3 regions of the Streptomyces sp. HUAS MG56 genome follow, and region 1 is predicted to be linked to each of the others. Evidence: riboswitches for the same ligand, from Rfam matches in the RefSeq annotation. Region 1 holds a riboswitch; each other region holds the start of a gene.
What was found. A riboswitch is a leader RNA that binds a small molecule or an ion and turns the genes downstream of it on or off. The one in region 1 is predicted to bind S-adenosylmethionine.
Positions count from the first base shown of each region.

Region 2: another riboswitch for S-adenosylmethionine. It lies ahead of AC4OXY_RS41300 (putative leader peptide); the one in region 1 lies ahead of AC4OXY_RS17335 (aminotransferase class V-fold PLP-dependent enzyme).
Region 3: another riboswitch for S-adenosylmethionine. It lies ahead of thrC (threonine synthase); the one in region 1 lies ahead of AC4OXY_RS17335 (aminotransferase class V-fold PLP-dependent enzyme).

Region 1 covers NZ_CM178722.1:3,645,219-3,648,481, forward strand. The annotation lists gene AC4OXY_RS17330 (Lrp/AsnC family transcriptional regulator) at 1-5, shown strand, start outside; gene AC4OXY_RS17335 (aminotransferase class V-fold PLP-dependent enzyme) at 43-1,404, opposite strand; SAM riboswitch class IV at 1,595-1,711, opposite strand; gene trpD (anthranilate phosphoribosyltransferase) at 1,786-2,850, opposite strand; gene qcrB (cytochrome bc1 complex cytochrome b subunit) at 2,977-3,263, opposite strand, start outside.
Region 2 covers NZ_CM178722.1:8,936,270-8,939,532, forward strand. The annotation lists gene AC4OXY_RS41295 (ABC transporter substrate-binding protein) at 1-1,353, opposite strand, end outside; gene AC4OXY_RS41300 (putative leader peptide) at 1,548-1,664, opposite strand; SAM riboswitch class IV at 1,698-1,811, opposite strand; gene AC4OXY_RS41305 (DUF1684 domain-containing protein) at 1,881-2,705, opposite strand; gene AC4OXY_RS41310 (LLM class F420-dependent oxidoreductase) at 2,790-3,263, opposite strand, start outside.
Region 3 covers NZ_CM178722.1:5,098,369-5,101,631, forward strand. The annotation lists gene thrC (threonine synthase) at 1-1,250, opposite strand, end outside; SAM riboswitch class I at 1,268-1,415, opposite strand; gene AC4OXY_RS24080 (glucosyl-3-phosphoglycerate synthase) at 1,600-2,544, shown strand; gene AC4OXY_RS24085 (alpha,alpha-trehalose-phosphate synthase (UDP-forming)) at 2,627-3,263, shown strand, end outside.

The sequences.
Region 1 (3,263 bases):
CCTGACCGGCTGAAAGCCGCCTCGGAACGGGCGTACGAACCCTCACACCGCCGGCACGCAGCGGCCGTCCTGCGTGCGGTACGTCCACCGGGCGCCCTCGGTCACCAGTTCCCGCACGGCGGTCACGAAGCGCTCGACGTGCTCGTCGGGGGTGCCCGCGCCGAAGCTCACGCGGATGGCGTTGAGGGACTTCTCGCCGGGGGCCGCCTCGGGTGCGCCGCACTCGCCCTGGGTCTGGGGGTCGCTGCCGAGCAGGGTGCGGACCAGCGGGTGGGCGCAGAAGAGGCCGTCGCGGACGCCGATGCCGTACTCGGCGGAGAGCGCGGCGGCGAAGTGGGAGCTGTTCCAGCCCTCCACCACGAAGGAGATCACGCCGACGCGCGGGGCGTCGTCGCCGAACAGGGACAGCACCTTCACCTGCGGCACCGCGGCCAGGCCCGCGCGGACCTTCGCGATCAGGTGCTCCTCGCGGGCCACCAGGTTCTCCCAGCCGGCCTCGGTGAGCGCCTTGCAGGCCGACGCGACGGCGTAGGCACCGATGACGTTCGGGGAGCCCGCCTCGTGCCGGGCGGCGCTCTCGTGCCACTCCACGGCCACTCCCCCGTCCGGACGCCGGGTGACCGTGCGGCTCGCGCCGCCGCCCGCGAGGTACGGCTCGGCCGCGCGCAGCCAGTCCGCGCGGCCCGCGAGGACGCCGGAGCCGAAGGGCGCGTACAGCTTGTGCCCGGAGAAGGCGACCCAGTCGACGTCCAGGTCGCGCACGTCCACCGGGTGGTGCGGGGCCAGCTGGGCGGCGTCCAGGACGATCCGGGCGCCGTGGGCGTGCGCGGCGGCGGCCAGCTCGCGCACCGGCCACAGCTCGCCGGTGACGTTGGAGGCGCCGGTGACGCAGACCAGGGCCGGGCCGTACGGGTCGCGGTCGGCGAGGGCCCGCTCCAGGGTCTCGACCGCCTGGCGCGGGGTGCGCGGGGCGTTGAGGTAGGTGACCCGCGCGTCCTGCCAGGGCAGCAGGGAGGCGTGGTGCTCGGTCTCGAAGACGAAGACCTGGCAGCCGGCGGGCAGGGCACGGGCGAGCAGGTTGAGCGAGTCGGTGGTCGAGCGGGTGAAGACCACCTGGTCGTCGGCGCGGCAGCCGAGGAACTCGGCGACCGTCCTGCGGGCGTTCTCGAACAGGTCGGTCGAGAGCTGCGAGAGGTAGCCGGCGCCGCGGTGGACGCTGCCGTAGTACGGCGCGTAGGCGGCGACGTCGTCCCAGACGCGCTGGAGCGCGGGGGCGCTGGCCGCGTAGTCGAGCGCCGCGTAGGTGACCTCGCCACCGGTCACGAGCGGGACGGTGACATCCCGGCCCAGAACGGGCAGCGGGGCGCAAACGGACTGGTCGGCGGCAGCGGTGAAGACAGACATGGGTGGACTCCCGTGAGGACGTACGCCGAAGGAGCCGAAGAGGCCGAAGCAGCCACGGAACGGCGTACGGAAAGATGAGAAAAGGGGATGCGGAGGCGGGGCTCTGCGGCCCTATCGCATTCGCTTGCTCACGGAAGGCTCCCTCGAACGACCAGGACCCCTGGCCCCACACTCTCAGAAGTGTGCGAGGGGTCCGCGCTTGCCGTAGACCTCGCTGCCTACGACCTGGTCTTCACCCGGGGCACCCCGCCACGGACGGAGGGTTGCCGGACAGTCGGCCGGGGCCTCATGACTGTCACTCATGACCTGGTTCAGGAACCTACGTCAACTGATCGTCGTCCCGCAACCCTGGTCCGGATCGCGGGACGCCCGTCGTGACCGCTATGCGTTGGTCGCCGCCACCCAGCGCTCCAGCGCCCGCTTCGCCGCGCCCGAGTCGATCGACTCGACGGCCCGGGCCATGCCGGCGGCGAGCTGCTCGGCGAGCGGGATGTCCGTCGGGTTCAGGGCGACGAGGGCCGCCGCCGAGTTCAGTACGACGGCGTCCCGGACCGGGCCCCGCTCGCCGTCCAGCAGCCGGCGGGCCACCTCCGCGTTGTGGGCCGGGTCGCCGCCGCGCAGGGCCTCCACGGGGACGAGGTCGATGCCGACCTCGCGGGGGTCGAAGACCTCCTCGGTGACCTTGCCGTCCCGCACGACCCAGACATGGGACGTGGCCGTCGTCGTCAGCTCGTCCAGGCCGTCGTCGCCGCGGAAGACCAGCGCGGAGTTGCCGCGCTCCGCGAGCACGCCCGCGACGATCGGCGCCTCCCGCGCGACGGCCACGCCGACCGCCTGGGACCGCACCTTCGCCGGGTTGGTGAGGGGACCGAGCAGGTTGAACACCGTCCGGATGCCCAACTGGCCGCGGGCGGCGCCGACATGACGCAGCGCCGGATGGAACTTGACCGCGAAGCAGAAGGTGATGCCGGCCTCCTCGGCGACCTCGGCCACCCGCCGGGGCGTGAGGTCGAGGTTGACGCCCAGCTTCTCCAGGACGTCGGAGGCACCGGAGGCGGAGGAGGCGGCGCGGTTGCCGTGCTTCACGACCTTGGCGCCCGTACCGGCGACGACCAGCGAGGACATCGTGGAGATGTTCACCGTCCGCGCCCCGTCGCCGCCCGTGCCGACGATGTCGACGGTGCGGCCTGGCACCTCGATCACGTTCGCGTGCTCGTACATCGTGCGGACCAGGCCGGTGATCTCCTCGACCGTCTGTCCCTTGGCCCGCAGGGCCACCGCGAACCCGGCGATCTGGGCGTCGGTCGCCTCGCCGCGCATGATCCGGTCCATCGCCCAGGCGGTGTCGTCGGCGGACAGGTTCTCGCCGTTCAGCAGGCCGTTCAGCAGGGCGGGCCAGGAGCGGCCCGCCGCGGTGTCGCCTCCAGCGGGGGTCACAGCGCTCATGGTCGCTCCTGAGTGTCGTACCTGCGAAATCGTCGTCCGATCCCACCCTATCGGCCCCGGGACAGGGCGAAGGGCCCCGTCCGGCTTGCGGACGGGGCCCTTCGGCGTGGCGTGGCGACGCGGGGATCAGTGGTGGCCGTGGCCGCTCGTGATCTCCTTGTACTCGTCGACGGTCGGCTTCGGGATCTGGTTGTCCTCGCCGTAGTAGGCGTCGGACAGCTTGGCCCGCAGCTTCTCCGAGGTTCCGACCTTGCGCTGGACCCCGTTCTCGTCGACCACCGGACCGATGGCGGCCGGCTCGTACTGGTGGTGCGCGGTGAGCGTGTGCAGCTGCTCCTGGCTGAGCGGCTCGTGCACCTCGATGAACTCACCGTGCGGCAGCCGCTTGATGATGCCGGTCTCGCGACCGTGCA
Region 2 (3,263 bases), 5.3 Mb from region 1:
GATGTCCGGGTCGGCACGGGTGCCGTTGCCCCAGGCCGCGTCGTAGTCGCCCGACTGGAGCGTCGGGGCGAACCGGGTGACCTGGAGCTGCTTGAGGGTCACCGCCACGCCGATGGCCTTGAGCTGCTGCTGGACCAGCTCCAGCGCGGGCTGGTTGGTGGCCGCGTTGGGGAACCAGTCGATGGTCAGGCTCAGCCTCCTGCCGTCCTTGGTCCGGATGCCGTCGCCGGCGGACTTCCAGCCGGCCGCGTCCAGCAGGGACTTCGCCTTCGCCGCGTCGAAGGCCAGATCCGGGCCGAGGCCGGTGTAGTCGGGCGTGGTGTGCGCGAGGATGCTGGTGGCCGCCCGGGTGCCGGTGGGGAACACCGTGTCGGCGATCTGCTGCCTGTCGATGCCGAACACGATCGCCCGGCGTACCCGCGCGTCCTTCAGCAGCGGTCGCGCGTTGTTGAACCCGAGGCCGAACACCACACCGGGATTGGCCCGCCGCTGGAGCGTGACCCGGCCTCCCCCGAGCGCCGCCTCGTCGGCCCTGCCGACGCTGCCGATCGCGTCCACCTGGCCGGACTGCAGACTGCCGGTGCGCACCCCCGCCTCGGGTACGACCTTGAACACCAGCCTGTCCAGGTACGCCTCGCCCTTCTTGCTCCACAGCGAGGAACCCCAGGCGTACCCGCTGCGCCTGGACAGGGTGATCGACTGGTTCTGCACGTAGCGCTGCAGCGTGAAGGGTCCGGAGCCGACCACTCCGGCACTGCACTTCTGCTGCGGTGTCCTGCGCACGCTCGCCGATGACTCGATTCCCAGCGAGTGTGTCGAAGTGGCCTGCAGGAACTGGGCGTTGGGCTTCCTGAAGGCCACCCTGACGGTGAGGGGGTCGACCACCGTGGTGCTCCTGACGCCGCTGAGGTAGCCCTCGGCCAGCGTGCCCAGCGCGCCGAGCTTCGGCACCGCGTCGAAGTTGTCCTTGACCACCTGCGCGGTCAGCCCGGACCCGTCGCTGAAGGTGACGCCCGACCTCAGGTGGAAGGTGAACGTGGTCGCGTCGGAGCTGATGTCCCAGCTCTTCGCCAGCCACGGCACGATCTTGCCGGTCCTGGGGTCCTGGTCCGTCAGGGAGTCCACGATCTGGCGCACCGAGTAGATGGTGTCGTTGCTGGCGACCTGCTGGGGGTCCACGCAGCCGGCGTCCGAACCCACCGCGAAGGTCAGGGTGCCGCCGGACCTCGCCCGGCCGCTGTCCGAGCCGGAGCCGGCGGTGCTCGACCCGCACGCGGTCAGCAGCACACTGGTGGTGAGAAGGGCGGCCAGCGCCGTCCATCGGGAGGATCTGACATCGGGAAGTGCAGTCACGGAGGGGTTTCTCCTACTCGTGTCACCAGGCACGGGGTCGCGTCCGAGGCACGGCCGCGCACAGGCGTGCGGCCCCGGCCGACAGGCGGAAACGGGGATCAGACGGAAACGGGGATCAGGCGCTGAGGGGGATCAGACGGAGACGGGAGCGGCGACGGCCGCTCCCGGCCGTCGACCGGCGGCGGGAAGGCCCGTCAGTCCTGACAGAAGGAGCTGGTCGAGCGCTTCAGGTCGATGTGGCGGCGGCGCGCAAGCCGGGAGAACACCATCGCGACGGCGAAGGAGGCACGGGGGTCGTCGCTGCGCCGCATGGCCCTCCTCCGTGTCTCCGGCCCGGTCAAGGGGCCACGCGCTTGCGGGGATCGTCGGTGATTCCGCCGGGCTTTCACCTGGAGCACCCCGCCGCGTGGGAGGGTTGCCGGCCAGCGAGCCAGGGCTTCACGCTGACACTCGATGCCGATCGCGATGCTACGGAGCGGTCTCGGCGTACGTCAATGCCGTCACCGGACGCCCTACGGCCGCCCGGCTCAGGATCCGCCGCGTTCGCGGGGAATCTTCTGACCTGCCTCGATCGCCACCGGCAGTCGGTTCTCGGCCGGTGGCAGCGGGCAGGTGGCCAGGTCCGTGTAGGCGCACGGCAGGTTCGCGGCGCGGTTGAAGTCCAGGACGACCGTGCCGTCGGCGGCGGGCGGCTCGACGGTCAGCACCCGGTTGGCGGCGTAGGTGGTGACCCCGGAGGTCGCGTCGGTGAACAGCACCATCAACCGGCCGGCACCCTGTCCGGGGAACGCGGTGAGGGACAGCTGACGCCCGTCCAGCTCGAACTCGACCCTGCCCGGAGCGTCGTACACGTGCTCAAGGCCCTCGACCGCGGCGCCCACGGTGGTCGGCCGCGGCTCGTCGAAGGGGACGTACCGGCCTGTCACCGCCCAGTGCGGGTCGGGGGAGTAGGCGGGCGTTCCGGTGAAGGCGGTACGCAGCGGCGCGTCCGGGTGCCGTGGGCGCACGATGTCGCTGCCGCCGCGCTTGGCGACCTCGATGACGGCGTCTCCCCAGACCGCGTCGACGCCGCCGCGCTCGGGAAGCACACCGAAGCGGTGTTCGCCCCGCACCGGCGCTCCGTCGACGACCAGTTCCTCGCCGTCGTCGAGGGTGACGACGACCCCGTCGGCGCCGGTGTGCCACGCCCCGGGCGCGTCGGGGAAGCGCCGCGGCCGGTCGTCGAGCCAGTGCAGGCCGGTGACCGCCAGGAACCCGTGCGGCGCGGCGAGCCGGGCCTCCTGGGCGCGGTACCAGTCCAGCCAGTTCTCGGTGAAGGCCTGGGGGTCTGCTGTGGTCGGTTCGGTGGTCATGGGTTCCCTGTCTCTTCTCGGTCGCGCGAGGCTCGTCCTCGCACAGGAGGGGACGGTGCCGGGCCGACGGCCCGACGGGCCTGCTCAGCCCGCCAGTTCGCCGAGGAGCGCCCAGGTGCGCCGGCGGTCGGCTTCTCCCGCGATCTCGGTGCCGGAGAAGACGACCTCGGTGGCCCCGGCGTCGCGGTAACGCCGTACCTCGGCTGCGACCGTCTTCTCGTCGCCGATCGCCGCCAGGTCGCCGGCCCGTTGGCCGCCGGAGAGTTCGACGACCCGTGCGTAGGACGGGATCTGTTCGTAGAACGCGAGGCTCTCGACGGCCTTCGCCCGCACCGCGTCCACGTCGTCCGTGACGACGCCGGGCACTAGGGCCACGACCCGCGGCGCGGGACGGCCGGCGGCCTCGGCCGCGGCGGTCAGGGCGGGAACGATGTGGTCCGCCAGGGCGCGCGGTCCCGCCAGATACGGCAGGATCCCGTCCGCCAGCTCACCGCTGACCCGCAGCGCCTGCGGCCCCATCGCGGCGACCAGCACGGGGACGCCGCCCTCCGCACCCGG
Region 3 (3,263 bases), 1.5 Mb from region 1:
GTCGGACGGATGGTGGCGGTGAGACCCGTGCCGGCCACCGCGTCGAGGGTCTTCAGGCCGTCGCCGGTGTTGAGGACGACCGTGGTCTTCGCCGGGTCCAGGACGCCGGCCTTGACCAGCTTGCGGGTGACGCCGACCGTCACACCGCCCGCCGTCTCGGCGAAGATGCCCTCGGTGCGGGCCAGCAGCTTGATCGCGTCGACGACTTCCTCGTCCGTCACGTCCTCCACCGCGCCGCCGGTGCGGCGTGCGATGTCCAGCACGTACGGCCCGTCGGCCGGGTTGCCGATGGCGAGGGACTTGGCGATGGTGTTCGGCTTCTGGGGGCGGACCACGTCGTGCCCGGCCTTGTACGCCGTCGACACCGGCGAGCAGCCCTCGGCCTGCGCACCGAAGATCTTGTACGGCCTGTCCTCGACCAGCCCGAGCTTGATGAGCTCCTGGAGACCCTTGTCGATCTTCGTCAGCTGGGAGCCGGAGGCGATCGGGATCACGATCTGGTCCGGCAGCCGCCAGCCGAGCTGCTCGCAGATCTCGTACGCCAGCGTCTTGGAGCCCTCGGCGTAGTACGGCCGCAGGTTGACGTTGACGAAGCCCCAGCCCTCGCCGGCCGGGTCGCCGATCAGCTCGGAGCAGAAGCGGTTCACGTCGTCGTAGTTGCCCTCGATGCCGACGAGCTCGCCGCCGTAGACCGCGGCCATGACGACCTTGCCCTGCTCCAGGTCGTGCGGGATGAACACGCAGGAGCGGAAGCCGGCGCGGGCGGCGGCGGCGCCGACGGCACCGGCCAGGTTGCCCGTGGAGGAGCAGGACAGGGTGGTGAAGCCGAAGGCGCGGGCGGCCTCCAGGGCCTGGGCGACGACGCGGTCCTTGAAGGAGTGCGTCGGGTTGCCGGAGTCGTCCTTGACGAACAGGCCGCCGGTGACGCCCAGTTCACGCGCGAGGTTGTCGGCCTTGACGAGCTTGGTCCAGCCGGGGTTGATGTTCGGCTTGTCCGCCACGTCGGCCGGGACGGGCAGCAGGGGGGCGTACCGCCAGATGTTCGCGGGGCCGGCCTCGATGCGGGCCCGCAGTTCCTCGGTGTCGTAGGCCGAGAAGTCGTAGGCGATCTCCAGCGGGCCGAAACACTCCTCGCACGCGAAGACCGGGCCGAGCGGGACACGGTGACCGCACTCGCGACAGCTCAGGGCCGCGGCCGGACCGAGGTCGACGGGGGAGGTGGAGGTGCTTGCAACTGTCTGCACAGCCATGGAGGCGAGGCCCTTTCTCCTCATCTTCCTCACGACGCATCTCGCCGTGAGACGGATTTGGCACCTTCCCTAGCCGGGAGCCTCGCCACGTCAACGTGACAAGAACCGACTGGAGGGTTGCCGGGGCTTCATCGGGCCGTGTCCCTCTGCCCCTCTGGATGAGCGGTATGCGGTTGTATGAGCAGTTGTACGCACGAGTCGTGCGCGCCCGCGCCCCCCGACATGCGATGGTCACCGGCGTTGTTCAAGACTGTAACCGAAGGCCAGGACAGTTGAGATAGTCGTCCGAACCGCGAGATGGATCACACAGTCACCACCTGTGATCACGAACAGTGAGGAGCCGCAGAGCGTGCTGGAAGAAGTAGAGCGCTGGCTGGCCACCCGCTCCTGGTCCGTGACCGATCGCCCGCTCCAGCGGATACTGGCCGCCAAGCAGCGCACGGGACAGACGATCAGCGTCGTGCTGCCCGCGCTCGACGAGGAGGAGACCGTCGGCGACATCGTCGCGGTCATCCGCCGCGAGCTGATGGAGCGGGTCCCGCTCGTCGACGAGCTCGTCGTCGTCGACTCCGGCTCCACCGACCGCACCTCCGAGGTCGCCGCCGCCGCGGGCGCCCGGGTCGTCCACCGTGACGCGATCCTGCCGCGCATCCCGGCCGTTCCCGGCAAGGGCGAGGTCCTGTGGCGCTCGCTCCTCGTGACCCGCGGCGACATCATCTGCTTCGTCGACGCGGACCTGCGCGAGTTCTCCGCCGACTTCGTCTCCGGCATCGTCGGCCCGCTCCTCACCGACCCCGGGATCTCGCTGGTGAAGGCCATGTACGACCGCCCGCTCGCCGGTGCCGCCGGGCAGGGCGGCCGGGTCACCGAGCTGATGGCCCGCCCGCTGCTCAACATGCACTGGCCGCAGTTGGCCGGCTTCGTGCAGCCGCTGGGCGGCGAGTACGCGGCCCGGCGCGGCCTGCTGGAACAGCTCCCCTTCCCCGTCGGCTACGGCGTGGAGCTGGGCATGCTGGTGGACGCGCTGCACCTGGTGGGCCTGGACGCCCTCGCCCAGGTGGACGTCGGGGTCCGCAAGCACCGGCACCAGGACGGGCAGGCGCTCGGCCGGATGGCCGCCGCGATCTACCGCACCGCCCAGCTCCGGCTGGCCCGCGGCCATCTGATCCGCCCCGCCCTGACCCAGTTCGAGCGGGACGAGGACGGCTTCGCGCCCCGGACGTACTCCGTGGACACGGAGGAACGGCCGCCGATGACGGAGATCGCGGAGTACGCCGAGCGCCGGGTGGCGTGACTTCGCCGGACTTCGTATACGGGCGGGGCGTCGTGCGTGGCCGTACGTTTGAGCGTTTCCGGGCCGGGCTAGGTTGAGGACCATGGCTTCCACGCACGGTGCCGAGGTGTTGGTCGCGTCCAATCGCGGCCCGGTTTCGTACACGCTCGACGCGGACGGCGAGGGCGGTTCGCTGCGGGCCAGGCGGGGCGGCGGGGGGCTGGTCTCGGGGCTGTCGGCCATCGGCCCGGACGCCCGTGCCGTATGGGTGTGCGCGGCGCTCGGCGACGGCGACCGGGAGGCCGTACGGCGGGCGGGCGGCGGGCTGCTGCCGGCCGAGGACACCGGCGGGCAGCGGGTGCGGATGCTGGACGTCGACCCGGCCGTGCACGCCGACGCGTACAACGGCATCGCGAACTCCGTGCTCTGGTTCGTCCACCACATGCTGTACCAGACCCCGCTGGAACCGGTCTTCGACGCGGAGTTCCACCGGCAGTGGGCGTCGTACGAGGCCTACAACCGCGCGTTCGCCGAGGCTCTGGCCGAGGAGGCCGCCGAGGGGGCGGCCGTGCTGGTGCAGGACTACCACCTGTGCCTCGCGCCCGGCATGCTCCGCGCGCTCCGCCCCGACCTGCGCATCGGCCACTTCTCGCACACCCCCTGGGCCCCGCCGGACTACTTCCGCCTGCTGCCCGACGACATCGCCGCCGCGCTGCTGCACGGCATGCTGGGCGCGGACC